3 regions of the Idiomarina sp. UBA4520 genome follow, and region 2 is predicted to be linked to each of the others. Evidence: predicted binding sites of a transcription regulator. Region 2 holds the regulator's gene; each other region holds the start of a gene.
What was found. Region 2 encodes sigma-54, which starts transcription at its own class of promoters, with help from an activator protein. Its sites were predicted from a motif close to GTTGGCACGNNNNTNGNNT; they were not measured.
Positions count from the first base shown of each region.

Region 1: a site for sigma-54 is predicted at 4,061-4,079, ahead of B3850_RS07200 (flagellar assembly protein FlgT). Genes of this name have one in related genera too.
Region 3: a site for sigma-54 is predicted at 2,073-2,091, ahead of glnA (glutamate--ammonia ligase). Genes of this name have one in related genera too.

Region 1 is NZ_DGMK01000015.1:30,173-36,022, forward strand. Features, by position in the region: gene B3850_RS07175 (ABC transporter permease) at 1-649, shown strand, start outside; gene B3850_RS07180 (ATP-binding cassette domain-containing protein) at 633-1,295, shown strand; gene B3850_RS07185 (CDP-alcohol phosphatidyltransferase family protein) at 1,288-1,914, shown strand; gene B3850_RS07190 (sterol desaturase family protein) at 1,907-2,704, shown strand; tRNA gene B3850_RS07195 (tRNA-Arg) at 2,714-2,787, opposite strand; gene B3850_RS07200 (flagellar assembly protein FlgT) at 2,829-3,992, opposite strand; gene B3850_RS07205 (LPP20 family lipoprotein) at 4,100-4,579, opposite strand; gene B3850_RS07210 (flagellar protein FlgN) at 4,638-5,039, opposite strand; gene flgM (flagellar biosynthesis anti-sigma factor FlgM) at 5,039-5,362, opposite strand; gene flgA (flagellar basal body P-ring formation chaperone FlgA) at 5,453-5,850, opposite strand, start outside.
Region 2 is NZ_DGMK01000004.1:151,929-157,778, reverse strand. Features, by position in the region: gene mgtE (magnesium transporter) at 1-237, opposite strand, end outside; gene B3850_RS02135 (HPr family phosphocarrier protein) at 241-516, opposite strand; gene rapZ (RNase adapter RapZ) at 509-1,360, opposite strand; gene ptsN (PTS IIA-like nitrogen regulatory protein PtsN) at 1,351-1,821, opposite strand; gene hpf (ribosome hibernation promoting factor) at 1,825-2,112, opposite strand; gene B3850_RS02115 (RNA polymerase factor sigma-54) at 2,139-3,599, opposite strand; gene lptB (LPS export ABC transporter ATP-binding protein) at 3,621-4,346, opposite strand; gene lptA (lipopolysaccharide transport periplasmic protein LptA) at 4,348-4,884, opposite strand; gene lptC (LPS export ABC transporter periplasmic protein LptC) at 4,853-5,416, opposite strand; gene kdsC (3-deoxy-manno-octulosonate-8-phosphatase KdsC) at 5,413-5,850, opposite strand, start outside.
Region 3 is NZ_DGMK01000022.1:47,342-53,191, reverse strand. Features, by position in the region: gene glnL (nitrogen regulation protein NR(II)) at 1-544, opposite strand, end outside; gene glnA (glutamate--ammonia ligase) at 616-2,025, opposite strand; gene typA (translational GTPase TypA) at 2,364-4,202, shown strand; gene trhA (PAQR family membrane homeostasis protein TrhA) at 4,280-4,945, opposite strand; gene B3850_RS11130 (DUF3081 domain-containing protein) at 4,942-5,220, opposite strand; gene B3850_RS11125 (TetR family transcriptional regulator) at 5,395-5,850, shown strand, end outside.

The DNA.
Region 1 (5,850 bases), on a different contig from region 2:
GCATTACCTCACGGAGCCTTCATTCAATAGTATTTGGCTGGCCTTAACCAGTGCTTTACTGGGTGTTATTTTTGCGGTCGTGCTGCTTCAACATCAACGCGAACAAAAACAGAAAGGCTCCTTAAACGTCTGGGTTCTAATTGCTTTGTTCGTTCCACAAGTGCCGTTAGTTCTTGGCTGGCAGATGATGCTTGGTGAGTACTTAAATCAGGGCTGGAATGTTATGTGGATCGCTTGGTCACATACGGTATACACAGTGCCTTATGCGTATTTAGTGTTACACGGTGCCTATACGCAGTTTGACGAACAATGGCTGGTAAAAGCGCAAAGCTTAGGGTATTCCGCCAGACAAGCTTGGTGGAAAGTCATGCTACCTATGTTGAGAACTCCGTTGGCAACGGCGTTTGCGATCGCTTTTTCGGTGAGCATTGCGCAGTATTTGCCGACTCAATGGCTGGGGCAGGGGCTGACACCGACATTAACGACAGAAGCGGTCAGCGTTGCCGGCGGCGGGGATTGGCGTATTGGCAGCCTTTATGCGTTGCTGCAAACTATATTGCCACTTATTGTGTTTATTAGTGTAGGTCTGCTGAGTACAGGCTTAAAAGGCAAAAAAACAAAAGTGAAACGCTATGCTGACTATTCGTAATTTGGTTATTTTTTCCGAAACGACAGGCTCCTCAAACAGGCTGTTGCTTCGACTCAATAGCCTGGACATAAAACCTGGAGAAGTGGTGACGTTAATGGGTCCCAGCGGCGTGGGTAAGTCGACCTTACTGCGCTGGGTTCTCGGTGAGCCGTTAACGGACTTTTGCGTAAAGGGTGAACTGACGCTGAACAACAACGACATTGGTCAGCTATCAATAGCGCAACGGCGAATGGGCATGATGTTTCAAAAAGGCGGCTTGTTTCCGCATATGACGGTTGCCGAGAATTGCCTGTTCGCACAAAAGCCTCGCTCAACCCTCAATCGCAAAGCGCAAGCTGAAAAAGCAATGTCCATGCTGAGTACGCTGGGGTTAAACGACAAATGGGACCATTACCCGCATAGCTTAAGTGGCGGCCAGTATTCCCGAATTTCGTTACTTTGCGCGTTACTGGCAGAGCCAAAAGCCATGTTGTTGGACGAGCCGTTTTCGGCACTTGATGCTAATTTGAGGGAAGAAGTAAGAGACTGGACCTTCCAACAGTTGAAAGAAAACAAGATACCCACGCTGTTGGTCACGCATGATCGCACCGATGCTCATGGGCGTATTTTAACGGTGAATGGAGACAAAGAGATAGTGGATGATTGATCCTAAATTATTACCCATAACTCGTGCTGTGCTGGATGTTCCGGCCCGACTGTTGGTGAGGCTGGGCGTAACGGCTGACCAAGTCACGGTGTCCGGGTTTGTGGTTGGGTTACTGGCTGTGCCGTTATTGGCTTTGGAACACTACACGGCTGCGCTTATTGCTATTTTACTGAACCGGCTGGCCGACGGCCTCGACGGGGCAGTTGCCAGACGAACGCAACTGACCGATGCCGGTGGTTATATCGATATTGTGCTCGACTTTATTTTCTATAGTGCGGTGGTGTTTGGTTTTTTACTGGCATCTCCAGAGCAGCACGCCGTAGCAGCCGGAGTGCTACTGGTGACCTTTATGGGCACGGGGTCTACGTTTTTGGCATTTGCCAGCGTGGCGGGGAAGCGGGGAATCGAGAACCCTTCCTACCCCAATAAGTCACTGCACTATATGGGCGGTTTAACGGAAGGTTTTGAAACCATACTGGCATTTGTCGCATTTTGTCTGTGGCCTCAGCATTTTGCTGTGTTGGCGTATATATTTGCGGTGGCCTGCTGGATAACAGCAATAACCCGCATTGTGGCGGGTTACCGAACCTTAAAAAAGGGAGCAGCTGACAATGTCTGAAACAGCCTGGCGACTGAGCGTATTTGTGGGTGTGCTTATTCTCATGGTGTTGTGGGAGTATGCATTGCCTAAACGCCGGTCGCGTTACAGTCGAAAGCAGCGCTGGCCGGCAAACTTAGGCATTGTGGTTATTGATAGCGTGCTTTTAAGAATTATTGCCCCCATTGGTTTAACTGGCGTAGCGGTATGGGCTGAAAACAGCGGCTGGGGCGTATTTCATAGCGCAATAGCAAGCGGTGCGCCGTTTTGGCTGGTTGTGACATTAAGCATTCTTGCGCTCGATATTGCTATTTACTGGCAGCACCGGCTGTTTCACCGGGTGCCTTTGTTATGGCGGCTGCATCGGGTGCATCATGCGGACCCTGACTTCGATGTGACGACCGGTTTGCGCTTCCATCCGGTAGAAATTGTTTTGAGCTTTTTTATTAAAGCCGCTGCGGTTATCGCTCTAGGTGCACCGGGTGTTGCTGTTATTGTGTTTGAGATTATTCTGAATGCCTGTTCGCTGTTTAACCATGGCAATGTGGCCCTGCCCAAGCCGTTAGAAAAAGCGGTGCGAAAAATTCTAATTACGCAAGAATTGCATCGCATTCACCACAGTGTCGAAAAGGAAGAAACCAACAGCAATTACGGGTTTAGTGTGACTTGGTGGGACCACCTCTTCAAAAGTTTCACTCCCGCACCTAAAGCGGGCTCAGAAAACATTGATATTGGCCTGAAGGAATACCGTGACCAGGCAGTAACAACTAAAATTTGGGGCCTACTGAAAATACCTTTTATTCGTGGCTGAGTTGGCTTGCGTCCCCGGCAGGAGTCGAACCTGCGACCTATTGCTTAGGAGGCAATTGCTCTATCCAGCTGAGCTACGGGGACGTGCCGCGAATTATGCCAGAACCGGCAGACGGTTTCATCCCCTAGTCAATGGGGACAACCCAGTCTCTCACCTGCACGTTATGCAACATCTTGCCGCTGGTTAGCCGAGCGACAGCTGTGCTTTGTTGAACTTGCTGAACTTCCACCTCAAACTGGCTGACTTCCCATTTTTGGCGGAAGCGGCCCTGGTCGTCGGTAAAGTGGCTTGGGTGGAGAACTTTTAACTTATCGCCGACGTTCACACCATGCTGTTCGCCCAAATTAAACTGGACGGTTTTGTCATCGACCGCAATGACCCGACCTCGCACTGGCTTACAAACAAGCTTTTCTTTCACGCCACCGGCCAGGTCTTCTAAGCCACTGTCGAGAGCGGCGCCAAAAGGTTCGTCCCAGAAGTTAGCAGTAGCCACATCAACGGCTGCCGAGCGGTCAAACGTCCAGGGTTGAGTGTCTTCAACTCGGGCACGCGTCACCAGCTGGCCAGTGCTTGCATCTAATAAATAAAGGGTTAGTGCGTAATGGCGGTCAGGCGTTGATGACCATAACCAGCCTGAATCCGTATTCATCATAGCCAGGTCGTCAAATAATCCAAACACCACAAACTGACTGTCATTAGCCAGCCCAAGACTTCGTGCCATACGACCTAACTCTTCAAGGTTCAGACCACTTAAAGCGTTGTTTAGACCGGCGTGACGCTGCAAGGTATGCGCAATATGAATTTGGCTGCCAACACCGCCCAGAGTGCGGGAAAAGCGCTCAGCGGCAACTTCACCAATGTCCCAAATTTGGCCCCAGGTGCCATGGGCTCGATCACGAAGCTCAAACGGCACAATAGTGACGGAATTTTTGTAGCTACTGCGGGTGCAGTCACCTTCACGGTTCCAGATATCAGCACGTAATAGAACCACGACACGATCATCACGAACCTCTTCACGAACAATACTGACCTGATCAACATTGCCACGACTGGTCCACTGGGTTTCTGTGTTACTTAATACACCGTCGACAACTTGCTGAATACTGCTGATACTGCCACCGGTGGAGAGTAGGGCTTGCTGAAGAGCGTTTTCAATGGCTTGCTGGCGCGCCTTTTCGACATCGCCGTTAACAATACGCGCCGTACCCTGAGCTTCAATCCAGCGGGCGTCGCTTGGAAACGCAAGAAAAATAAGTGACGCGAGTAAAAGCAAGGTCTTCCAGTTCATGTGTCGTATCCCAGTCTTATCCAAAGTGTCGATTTATTGTCGGTCTTTGTGGTTTTCTCTGAAATAAACTGCAAGAACCCTGCCAAATTATGACTTAAAAGCGCCGCTTAATAATAAACAACACGTTTTACTTTTTGCTGGCGGTTGGTGCTTTGATACAAGCGGTGCACTTTCTCAAAGTCTAAACGCAACTCTGTCGCGTAATACTCGCCAACAGTGTAGGTTTTCACGACTTCGGCCCCGCGAATAACACCGTCAACCGATGCCTGAAAGCTGTCGTTATTTAACGCCCAGTCTTCCACCGAACTGCTACCGGCAATCCGTTGTCCGTAAACTTGCTCTGCAAGCTCTCGGTACGCAGCGAGTTTCGAGGCGCGCATAGCGTTTAGATCTTTCACTTGAGCCGAATCACCTGATTGCTTTTCAATAGGCGCATAGCCAACCGCGTTTAATACCGGAAAGGTGTCAGGCGTTTGAGTTTCCCATTCGACGTGCTTTTGATCGTACACAAAGTTGTTGTAAGCGGCACAACCGCTCAACAGCATTGATGAAAGGACAATACCCAGTGTCAAAATTTGCTTTGTCATAACGACCCCTACGGACTAAAACGTACTAATCGTTATAACGGCTGAAACGCAGAATTCTTTAACGAATTTTGCCTTTACTGTTGTAGGTAAGAGAGTCTTTGCGGGCTGACTGTAAAATACTTTGCTTGAGCTGATCAATGCTGTTCAGAGTGGACTGAACCACACGCTCATTGACTTGGTTTTGGTGCTGGATATTGGCAAGGGTTTGCTTGATAGACTCAACTGCAGTGGCTAACTGAGGGTCTTCTTTCAACGTGTCTTTATCGGGGTGCTCTGACAACAAAGTGTCGAGGCGTGTCACTTCGGCCAGAGCTTTTTCTTTTTCGGAAGTAATAGCAGGAACGTCTGCATGCTCGCGATCGACAATGGCATTTAGCTCGCGCTGTTGCAGCAAAGCCAGCCTATCTAGCGACTCCGCCATGTCATCAAGCAATTGGTTGACCGACGCGACTTCTGTCATTATTCGTCGTTACCGCCAGCGAAAAGATCAGATTCAAACTGCGCAAGTTTTGAGGCTAACTGCTCAACATTAATTTTGTATGAGCCGCTTTCAATTTCTGCTTTAATTCTGTCCACTTTAGCTTGGTCGATACCACTACTGTTCATGGCTTTTTCCTGCAAGCCGCCCAGTTGTTGCGCTTCGCTGGTTAAAGAAACCGCGTCACCACCTTTTTGAGAAACCGATGCAGAATTACCCGCCTGGCCGTTTTGAACCTGGCGATTGCTTGATTTGTTATCGATACTGGTGTTTTTCAATCCAGCATTATTGATGTTAATAGCCATTGTGTTGCCTCGCTAGATAGTAAGTCTCGGTTACTTATCGACCATATCCGAAAAAACTTAACTAAAAAATCCACTTTTTTGTAAAGTATTTTAAAGGTTGACGGTAACCTCGTTCAGCCCTGTCACAACCGCTTCTATCGACTTGCCTGAGCGGGCGTTTTTCACGACAACGGATTCGCCTTTTAAGCCGTCAGCTAACGCTTTTCCGTCAGCGGTAATTCTTAATGCTTTATTTTTAGCAACTATTGTAACCGTTTGGTCCTCACAAACAAGACAGGTATCGCTTGGTCGAATTGCCTGACCGGCGCCAATGCGCTTTTTGACGCGGGCGCCAATCAATAGTTCCTTTGTTGTATAAACGTTTGAGCGTATTTGGTTTAAATCGACTTCGGCAAAGGTTAAGTCGCTGTCGCTGATCATTTGGCCCGGAGACATAGGACCTGATGCGGTGACCACGTTTTTATAACGGTAAATTCTGACCGGCACAT
Region 2 (5,850 bases):
TTTCTGAACCTCTTCGTTCAGTTCTTCAAGAATTTCGCCGTGCTCGTCAATGTCGACAAGCTTCCAGATTTTCGAACGGCTTTTCGGTGGCGACGACTCCAGAAGTAAGGCAACGTCGCAGGCAGGCATGTTGTGAAGCATGCGTCGAGCGGCCACGAACATACCATCGGCTAACGCTGAGTTAACCTCCTGAATTCTTTGCATGGCATATTCTTTATCGGACAGCTCGGCTATCATGTGTTACTCGTTTTCCTCAAAGCGATCTTCGAACAATTCACTTACTGCTACTAATGCGTCTTCTGCGTCATCGCCTTCAGCACAAACCTCAACCGACTTGCCCTGTTGACTGGCAAGTAGCATTAAACACATAACACTTGCTGCGTTAACACACTGCTCGCCTTGCTGAACGGTAATTTCAGATTTGAATGACTGCGTGAGCTGCGCAAGTTTAGTGGCTGCCCGAGCATGAAGTCCTAGTTTATTGCGTATAACAAGTGTCTTGCAAGCTTTAGTCATGCTGCTTTAACTCCCGATGACGGACTTGAACTTTCACCGATTTTTGTTCAAAACGCTCTGCTAACTGCTGAGAAATATAAACGGAGCGATGCTGCCCGCCAGTACAGCCTGTAGCAATCGTTAAGTAGCTGCGGTTGCTGCGCTGAAAGTGTGGCAGCCAGGTTCCCAAAAAGTTTTCGAGCTGATAAATAAACTTAGTCACTAACGGCTGTTGTCGGAAATAATGCTGCACATCCGGGTCTAACCCCGTGAGCAATTTGAGCTCGGGTTGCCAGTGCGGATTAGGCAATATGCGAGCGTCAAACACAAAGTCGGCGTCTTTAGGCAGCCCGTACTTAAAACCAAAGGACTGAAAGACGATAATCAGTTTTTTATCTGCTCTGCCTAATACACGCTCTCGCACCTCTTCGCTAAGTTGATGCAATGACAAGTCGCTGCTGTCGAGGCGCCAGGTAGCGCGCTCCATAATGGGCTCTAACAATTTAAGCTCGGCTTGTAATGCATCAACCAGAGGTAACTCTTTTTGCGACAGCGGGTGCAACCGGCGTGTTTCACCAAATCGCTTAAGCAGGGTGTTGTCGTCGGCATCAATAAATAGCACTTCGGGTTCAACCCCTTTGGGTAGAAAATTCAGTGAATCGAGCAGCTCTTCTGAATGCTCTGGCAAGTTGCGAACGTCAATGCTTATGGCAATTTTAGAATACTGTTCCATGACCGCATGGACCAGTGTTGGTAGTAGGCTAATGGGTAAGTTGTCGACACAGTAAAAGCCAAGATCCTCGAGTACTCGAAGGGCGATAGTTTTACCCGATCCCGAGCGACCACTGACAATAATCAGTTGCATGGCTTATCTTCACCTTCCCCAATAAATAGTTGATAAAGTGCGTTGTCTGTATCAGCGTTGCGAAGTGCTCTGGTGCAATCTTTGTCGTTCATGCGACGTGCAACTGCGGCCAGTGTCTGTAAATGGTTTTCATGCTCTGACTCAGGCACTAACAGCGCAAAAACAATATCAACCGGCTGGTTATCAATAGCGTCAAATTCAATCGGCTCATCCAACGTCAATAATACGGCAACCGGATGGCTGGCTTTAGCGAGTCGTCCATGGGGTATCGCAATACCTAAACCAATGCCGGTACTTCCCAAGCGCTCGCGATTTATAAGGCTTTCAAAAATGTCATGACGGGTAATGCCTGACAGTTTCGGCGCAACAATTTGGCTAATGGTCTCTAATAACCGCTTTTTACTTGCACCCTCGACTGCACACTTGGTGCAGTCGGGGCTTAACAACTCACTTATTTGCATGGACTAATGCTTTTTCATTTTTTCTTTGTGTTTAATAACCTGACGGTCGAGTTTGTTGATTAAGCCGTCAATCGCTGCGTACATATCATCGTGAACAGAGTCAGCAAAAATTTCGCCGCCGTTCAAATGCACGGTAGCTTCTGCTTTTTGATTCGTTTTTTCAACATTAAGGATGACGTGAACGTTGGTTATATGGTCAAAATGGCGCTCTAACTTAGCAAATTTTGTATCCACATACTCACGCAGAGACTCAGTGATATCGATATGATGACCAGTAAGATTAATTTGCATAACGTCTTCCTTCTGCAGTTTACAAGTTATAAAAGACTCTTGCGTTGACTCGATGAGGGAATATTCAATGATTCCCGGTACTTCGCAATTGTCCTCCTCGCTACTTTGATGCCTTGCTCGGCTATCAGTTCAGCGATTTTGCTGTCGCTTAATGGTTTGCTACGATTTTCTGCAGCGACCAACTTCTTAATTAAAGCACGTATTGCGGTACTTGAACACTCACCTCCACCTTCTGTACTGACATGGCTAGAGAAAAAGTATTTCAGTTCAAAAATGCCTCTTGGGCAATGTAAAAACTTCTGCGTTGTCACTCGTGAAATAGTACTTTCATGCATTTCTACCGCTTCGGCGACATCGTTGAGTACCATAGGCTTCATTGCCTCTTCGCCGTACTCAAAAAAGCCTTGCTGGCGCTGGACAATGCAGTTGGCAACTTTCAGCAGTGTTTCATTACGGCTTTCGAGGCTTTTAATAAACCAACGAGCTTCTTGCGTATGGTTTTTAATATACTGACTGTCTGCCGAGGACTTCGCCGCTTTACTCAGTGCCGCGTATTCTTCATTGACCTTTAATTTAGGTACGCTATCGGGGTTTAATTCGACCACCCAGCGGCCATTCTTTTTCATGACTGCAACGTCAGGAATAACGTACTCGACTTCTTGCTGAGCAACTTGTTCGCCCGGGTGTGGGTGCATTTGCTGAATTAGGCGCATGACTTCTCGTAAGTCGTTTTCTGATAGCTTCAGCTTGCGCTGAATATTGCGAAAGTCGCGGTTGCCTAACAAGTCCATATGATCGCAAACAAGGGTTAGGGCGTCATATTTGAAGGGCGTGCGGTCATCCAGTTGTCTTAACTGAATGGCGAGACACTCACTAACTGTGCGCGCACCAACTCCGACAGGGTCGAAATGTTGAATGCGCTTGAGTACCATGCAAACTTCTTCCTCGCCAACCTCGGGTAGGCGCACAGACTCTATAATGTCGTCGATATCTGCGGTTAAATAACCGTTGTCGTCAATAGCCTCAATAATGGCTTCGCCAATGGCGGTGTCTTCCTCAGAAAAGTGTGAGAGCTGCATTTGCCAAATGAGATGATCCTGCAGAGATTCGCTGGTTGAGCCTTGGTAAACCTCGTAGTCGCCGTCGTACGACTTACTGCTCGATGCTGCGCCATTGACTGGCGTAGATGACGAATAAGTATCGTCCCAGGTACTGTCGACAGGCAGATCTTCCGGCATTTCCTGAGTTTTAATAACGTCGGATGTTTCTCGTTGGCTGTCGTCTTTATGTAAGGAGTTTACATGATCCGCGCTGTCGCTGTCCTGGGACTGCTCACTCTCGACTTCTAACAATGGGTTATTGTCCAGAGCGTCTTGAATCTCTGCCTGTAAGTCGAGCGAAGAGAGCTGCAGCAAGCGTATAGCTTGTTGTAACTGAGGCGTCATGGTCAGTTGCTGACCAATTTTTAGCTGCAGACTTTGTCTCATGGTTATCGTCCCGGTATCACATTAAAGGGTGAACTGCTCACCGAGGTAAACGTCTTTAACCTGTTGATTCGATAATATACTTTCTGCATCTCCGCTGGCAATAAGTTCTCCGTGGCTAACAATATACGCGTGTTCACAAACGGACAGCGTTTCTCTGACATTATGATCGGTAATAAGTACACCAATACCACGCTGCTTCAAATGTTCAACAATTTTCTTAATATCGATAACCGAAATAGGGTCAACGCCTGCGAAAGGCTCATCTAACAGAATAAACGTGGGCTCAGCAGCTAATGCGCGGGCGATTTCAACGCGGCGCCTCTCGCCGCCAGATAAACTCATGCCCAGGCTATTAGCGATATGCCCAATATTAAACTCTTCCAGCAGCGAGTCGAGCTGCTCTTCGCGCTCGTTTGCAGAGAGCTCTTTGCGAGTTTCTAAAATAGCCATCAAGTTATCACGCACGGTCAATTTTCTGAAAATAGACGCCTCTTGCGGTAAGTAGCCAATTCCGCGGCGAGCACGCTCGTGCATCGGCAGGGCGGTTAAGTCGTCTTTATCCAGTAAAATCTGGCCTTTGTCGCTGTTGATCAAGCCGACAATCATATAGAAGGTTGTTGTCTTCCCTGCGCCATTTGGGCCTAACAGCCCAATAATTTGGCCCTGACTGACTTCCAGACTAACGTCTTTTACAACCTGACGACGCTTAAAGCTTTTGGCGAGATGTTTAACTCGTAAGGTTGCCATATTAAGGGTTCTCGTTATCGTTTTTGTCGTCTTTTGTTTTCGGCGTAAATATCGTAATCACGCGTCCGTTATCGGTATCAGAACTGCTTGCCGAGATGGTTTGCTCAGCCAAGTCATAAACAATAGTATCGCCACTTGAACTACTGGTACCTTGCGAAATTTTTGCATCGCCACTGAGTTCAAGCCGCTGCTCAGTCTGGAAGTAGGTTATCTTATTGGCTTGAGCACTAATTTCATTTCCGTTTTCCAGCGTTTGTGTATAGGTTGCCGGAGAGCCTTCCGCAATAAAGGTGTCTGCTTGTTCACCGTTTTCACTGGCAGAGGCTTCAAGTCGGTCAGCGTTAATAAGCAAGGTACCTTGCCGAATGATAACGTTATCAGTCAGTACTAGCTTATTATTCTTGATGTCGAACTGCTCGTGGCTCGACTCGACTTCCATCGGCTTTTTAAAGTCAGCTTTTCCTTGCGCCATAACAGCCAAAGGAAGCACTAATAGCGCCAGGAAGCTAAGACTTTGGCTGGAAAACCGTTTTAACATGTCGTTTTAACTCCATTATTTCTGCGCTCATGTCGGCGCTTAAACCATCACCACGAACGACCACTTGTGGCCCTCGCATTATTACTGGGTATTCAGTACTCATGGACTCATTGGCTAAGTCTATAACCAGGTATTCTGTCATGATGCGTTGTATTGGTGAACTTTCCTGCAAAGCCTGTATCTCGACACTGCGCTCCAGAATCAGCGTTTTGTCATCGTAAAAGGTACCTTGCTCCGCACTGACTTGCCAGGTTTCAGTACCGTCTTGTGAAAAAACGGAATACTTTGGCTGTTTCAGTTCGGTCAAACCAATTTGGTTGTAGTGTGCCATTTCTTCAGAGCGAATTTGGTGCGCCAAAGCACCATCACTCTCAAATATCTTGGTCTCAAGGCCGTAGGCCGTAAAGTCCGGCTGCATCAACTTTGTCGCAGTAGCAGCGCCTTCTTCGCCGTCATCACTAAAAGGACGCAGCACAAGTAAGAGTCCTAAGCCAAACAAAAGGACAATAATACCGACGATACGCCAATTCACACACTGGCTCCTTTGGCGTCATGCAAAAGCCCCTGGCTCAACATAATTAAATCGCATACTTCACGTACGGCACCAAAACCGCCAGCGCACCGGGTAATATATTGTGCCTGTTGCTGAACAGACGGGTGTGCGTCTTTCACCGCTACGCCAATGCCTGCCTGTTGTATTAGTGCAAGATCCGGCGTGTCGTCACCCACATAAGCGGTTTGTTCCGCACTTAAGTTGTGTTGAGACAGAAGCTCGTTGAACGCCTGGGTTTTATCCGTTTGTCCCTGATAAATGTTAGACACATCCAAGTGCTGCATGCGCCGCTGAACGATGTCCGATTGACGGCCAGTTATAACGGCTGTTTCTATACCGGTATTTTTTAGTGCTTTCATACCAAAGCCGTCACGAGTGTGAAAAGCTTTTAGTTCCTCACCGTCGTTACCGAG
Region 3 (5,850 bases), on a different contig from region 2:
GGTCGACCAAAAAACGCAAACGGTCAGACTGACTGATAATTAAGTCCGTGTATTCTTTTAAATAATCGTCGTTCAGCTCACGCGCCAGCAGCTGTGCCGCACCGCGTAGTCCGCCTAATGGGTTTTTTATTTCATGCGCCATACCACGCAATAAATGCTGGGTAGCAAACAATTGGTTCCGCTGTTGGTCTTCCTGATTAATGCGGCGCAGTTGGTCCGCCTTGCGAAGCTCCATCAACAACAGTGTTTGACCGTCATCCTGAATGGTCTGAATGCACACATCGACGGTAATTCGATGCCCTGAATGCAAAGCGAATTCCGCATCCGTATTGAGCACTCTTTGCTCATAATGAAAGCAATTGGCAATGGTTTCACTGGCTAACGAGCACTGAAAAAAAGCCGTCGAGAAAGGCTCTCCAAGCAGACGCTTCGCACTATGATCAAATAGGGACTCCGCTGCCGAATTAACGTAACGAATAGTGAGGCTCTCGTCTAAAGCGAGTATCCCGGTCAGCAGCTGATTAATTAATGAGTTAATGTTCACAAGGGAAGATTAGCTTATGCACCATATTGGTGCAAATAAAAAGGGCGGTATAAACCGCCCTCTAAAGGTTGTTAAACACTGTAGTACATGTCGAATTCAACAGGGTGTGTTGTCTTCTTCAGTGTTTCAACTTCGTTGTACTTCAGACCAATGTACGCATCGATCATGTCATCGTCCATGACACCACCTTGCTTCAGGAAGTCACGGTCTTTATCCAGTGCTTCCAGCGCCATTTCTAACGAATGACAAACGGTCGGAATATCCTTTGCCTCTTCCGGTGGCAAGTTATATAAGTCCTTATCCATTGCATCACCCGGGTGAATCTTGTTACGAATACCGTCAAGACCAGCCATAAGCAGCGCAGTGAAACATAGGTAAGGGTTCGCGCTTGGATCAGGGAAGCGTACCTCAATACGACGGGCTTTAGCGCTAGACACCAACGGAATACGAATGGACGCTGAACGGTTACGCGCTGAGTAAGCCAGCATAACCGGCGCTTCAAAACCAGGAACCAAACGTTTATATGAGTTCGTTGATGCGTTTGCGAAGGCGTTAATCGCGCGAGCATGCTTAACAATACCGCCAATGTAATACAGCGCGGTTTCACTCAAACCAGCGTACTGGTCACCGGCAAATAGGTTTTCACCGCCTTTGTTCAGTGACATGTGTACGTGCATACCAGAGCCGTTATCACCAACTAATGGCTTAGGCATAAAGGTTGCTGTCATGCCATAAGAGTGCGCGACGTTATGAACAACGTATTTATACACCTGAAGCTCGTCGGCTTTAGTCGTTAAGGTGTTGAAACGGGTCGCTACCTCGTTCTGACCGGCTGTCGCCACCTCATGGTGGTGCGCCTCAACCACTAAGCCCATGTCTTCCATAACCAAACTCATGGTGCCACGAATGTCGTGAGCTGAGTCAACCGGTGGTACCGGGAAGTAACCGCCTTTAACACCAGGGCGGTGCGCCATGTTGCCTTCAGAATATTCACGACCCGAGTTCCATTCAGCTTCATCGGCATCAATTTTGTAGAACGAACCACTCATATCGGTACGGAAACGAACATCGTTGAACAGGAAGAATTCTGGTTCTGGACCGAAATAAGCTTCATCGGCAATGCCTGAGCTGCGCAAGAACTCTTCCGCACGTTTGGCGATAGAGCGTGGGTCACGGCTGTAACCTTGTAGTGTTTCAGGCTCTAAAATGTCGCAGCGAATGTTCAGGGTCATTTCATCAGTGAACGGGTCTAATACTGCCGACTCGTTGTCCGGCATCAGCACCATGTCTGATTCATTAATACCTTTCCAGCCCGCAATTGACGAGCCGTCAAACATTTTGCCTTCTTCAAAGAAGTCGTCATCGATTTGCGACACCGGGATAGTGACGTGTTGTTCTTTACCCTTAGTATCGGTAAAGCGTAGGTCGACGAATTTTACGTCGTTTTCTTTAATGGTATCGAAAATCTTATCAGCTGACATGTTGTCCTCCAGTAGACAGCGTCTTTTTAAAAGTAACAGGCACAGTATAGCAAAGCTTATGCCAATTTACTTTCCTTTATAAATCAAAAGGTTGCTTAAAATCATTTATTTCGCACCAACAAATTCGCACCACTATAGCCCATTACGCACCATGACGGTGCAAACGATCACAGTAAGTCTCGAAACTATTGTCCGATTATTCAGTAAAAATAGCGAACAAAAAACAATCAGGTCTTTTTTAATAGAGTCTAAGAAGGTAGAATACGCCGCTATTTTTCATAAACCCCCGTCGGAAGGGTTGGGTTTACACTCACTACCGACAAACACAGGCTTTCTTAATGACAACTCAGGCATTTGATATCAATAAGCTTCGCAACATTGCGATTATTGCGCACGTAGACCATGGTAAAACCACACTGGTCGACAAACTACTTCAACAATCTGGCACCTTAGAAAGTCGTGGTGAGCTCGAAGAGCGCATCATGGACTCTAACGATCTGGAAAAAGAACGCGGCATTACCATTTTGGCAAAAAATACAGCCGTTAACTGGCAAGACTACCGCATCAACATTCTGGACACTCCTGGACACGCTGACTTTGGCGGTGAAGTAGAACGTGTATTATCAATGGCTGACTCCGTATTGCTGGTGGTCGACGCTGTTGACGGTCCTATGCCGCAAACTCGTTTCGTTACACAGAAAGCGTTCGAGCACGGTTTGAACCCAATTCTTGTCATCAACAAAATCGACCGTCCCGGCGCTCGCCCTGACTGGGTCATGGACCAAGTATTCGACTTGTTCGATAACTTAGGCGCTACTGATGAGCAGTTAGACTTCCCTGTGGTTTACGCATCAGCTCTAAACGGTTGGGCGACTCGTGAAGAAGAAACGGTTGGCGACAACATGACACCGTTGTTCGAAACTATCGTCAATGAAGTTAGCCACCCGGACGCAGACCCTGACGCTGACTTACAGATGCAAATTTCGCAGCTGGATTACTCAAGCTACCTTGGCGTTATCGGTATTGGTCGTGTGACTCGCGGTAGCGTGAAAGTCAACCAACCCGTGACCATTGTTGGTGCTGACGGTAAAGAGCGTAGCGGTAAAATTGGTAAAGTATTTAACTACCTGGGCCTTGACCGCATTGACGCTGAATCAGCGCATGCAGGCGACATTTGTGCCATAACCGGTTTGGGTGAACTGAAAATTTCAGATACCGTTTGTGCGGTTGGCGCAGCTGAAGCAATGAAACCTCTAAGCGTTGACGAACCAACGGTTACCATGACGTTCCAGGTCAACACCTCTCCGTTCGCGGGTAAAGAAGGTAAGTTCGTTACTTCACGTCAAATTCTTGAACGCTTACAGCAAGAGCTGGTTCACAACGTTGCGCTTCGCGTTGAAGAAACGGACAACCCGGATAAATTCCGCGTATCAGGCCGTGGTGAATTGCACTTAGGTGTATTAATCGAGAACATGCGCCGCGAAGGCTTCGAACTGGCTGTATCTCGCCCGGAAGTTATCATCAAAGAAGAAGACGGTAAGAAAATGGAACCGTATGAGTCTTTGACGGTTGATATTGAAGAGCAGCACCAAGGTGCAGTCATGGAAAAACTTGGCTTACGTAAAGCCGAGATGACAAACATGACACCTGACGGTAAAGGCCGTGTTCGTGTCGACTTCGAAGTACCAAGCCGTGGCTTAATTGGCTTCCAGACTGAGTTCATGACATTAACGTCAGGCACAGGCTTGATGTACCACACGTTTGACCATTACGGCCCGCACAAAGGCGGCACTATTGGCCAACGCGTAAACGGCGTACTCATTTCGAACGCCCAGGGTAAAGCACTGACTTACGCACTGTTTAACCTGCAAGAGCGCGGTAAATTATTCGCAGCACACGGCGACGAAGTTTATGAAGGCCAGGTTATTGGTATTCATAACCGTTCGAACGACTTAACTGTTAACTGCCTTAAAGGTAAGCAGCTGACCAACGTTCGTGCTTCAGGTACAGACGACGCTCAAACACTGAGCCCGCCAATTAAGTACACACTGGAGCAAGCGCTTGAGTTTATCAACGACGACGAACTGGTTGAGGTTACGCCTGAATCTATCCGTATTCGTAAGCGTGCTTTAACAGAGAACGAGCGTAAACGCCTTGGCCGCGAGTCAAAAGGCTAAATAGACGTTTAGCAAATAAGAAACAGCCCCGCTTCGAATGCGGGGCTTTTTGTATTTAACGCTTTGTTTACCTAAGCCTAACTGGCTGCCATCATTTCTGGTCGCGGCAAAACAAAATAGAAAATAGAAAAGAAGTGAAAAATACTGCCTGCTAAGACAAACAAATGCCAAATAGCATGATGATAAGGCAGTGACTTCCAGACATAAAAAATAACGCCGAAAGTATAAGCCAGCCCTCCTGCTACCAATAACATCAAGCCACCGAAATCGACATTATCTATCATGGGTTTTATCGCAATAAGCGCCATCCAGCCCAAACCTAAATATAAGCTCAGCGACAGCCATTTAATGCGTTTGGTCATAGCGAGCTCCAACACAACCCCGACTATTGCTATGCCCCAGACTATGCCCAATAACGTCCAGCCCCAGGCGCCGCGTAAGTTTATCAGTGCAAAGGGTGTATAGGTGCCGGCAATGAGAATATAAATAGCCGCATGATCAAGCTGCTGAAAAACGGCCTTAATATTCGGCCATGGAAACGCGTGATAAAGCGTCGAAGCCGTGTAAAGCAAAATAAGACTAGCCCCGTAAATGCTGGCTGCTACCACGTGCCAAGCATCACCATACGCGACGGACCAAAGTATCATGACAACCAAAGCCGCAATGCTTAATACTGCACCCATGCCATGCGTCAATGCATGAGCGACTTCCTCCATCGCCGTATAGGCTTTTTGTTCAGTCATCGTTCATACCCTGGCGTTTCGTAACCTTCGGCTATATTCTTAACCGCTCTAATAAACTTATCAACCTGCGACTGATTTTCGTAATTCAGATGATAAGAGCTATGAAACTGCAGCGTCAGCGTCACACCGTAGCCTTCTAAAAACACCGTATAGCCGTCGTGGTCGGTATAAGCTTCAATGCCATCTAAATAATGGCGTCCCTGGCGAGCTTCACCATGAGTCTGAATTTTCTCGTAAGCATCAAGCATCAGTTTTGTGTCTAGCTCATTTTTCATGCCGCACCTCTTTTCGTTAAATGTATAACTTCATTATTGGGGTCTAAAACCATTTCGACAACCAATTTGGAACAAATGTTTGAATTTAGTTGCCTAATCTTTTACATACACATGTGCATGATTAAATAGAATCCGTTATAATAATGAACGAATGTTAAGTAATTGGAGTTCACAATGGTTAGACGCACAAAAGAAGACGCCATGGAAACTCGCTCCAAGTTACTGGACGCTGCAGAAGCTTTGTTCAGTGAAAAGGGGGTTACCCAGACGTCTATGATGCAAGTGGCAGAGAAAGCAGGCGTCACTCGTGGTGCGATTTACCATCATTTTGAAAATAAAATGGATCTCATTGAGTCGTTGATGGGGCGCGTTAAGTTGCCTATCGACGAAATGCGTGAGCAAATTTCAGAAACCAGTGAGTTTGAGATTCTTGAAGAAATAAAAGCCCGCTCTAAAGAGTTTTTGGCAAGGGTTCAAAACGAGCCACAGGTACAATCGCTTGCCAGTATACTGCTGCACAAGTGCGAATATATCGACGAGGTTAACCCTATAAAACTTCGCCACGTCAGCGGCCGGAATGAGTGTATTAATGATGTTGAAGGTCTTTTCCAAAAAGCTATAGACGCTGGC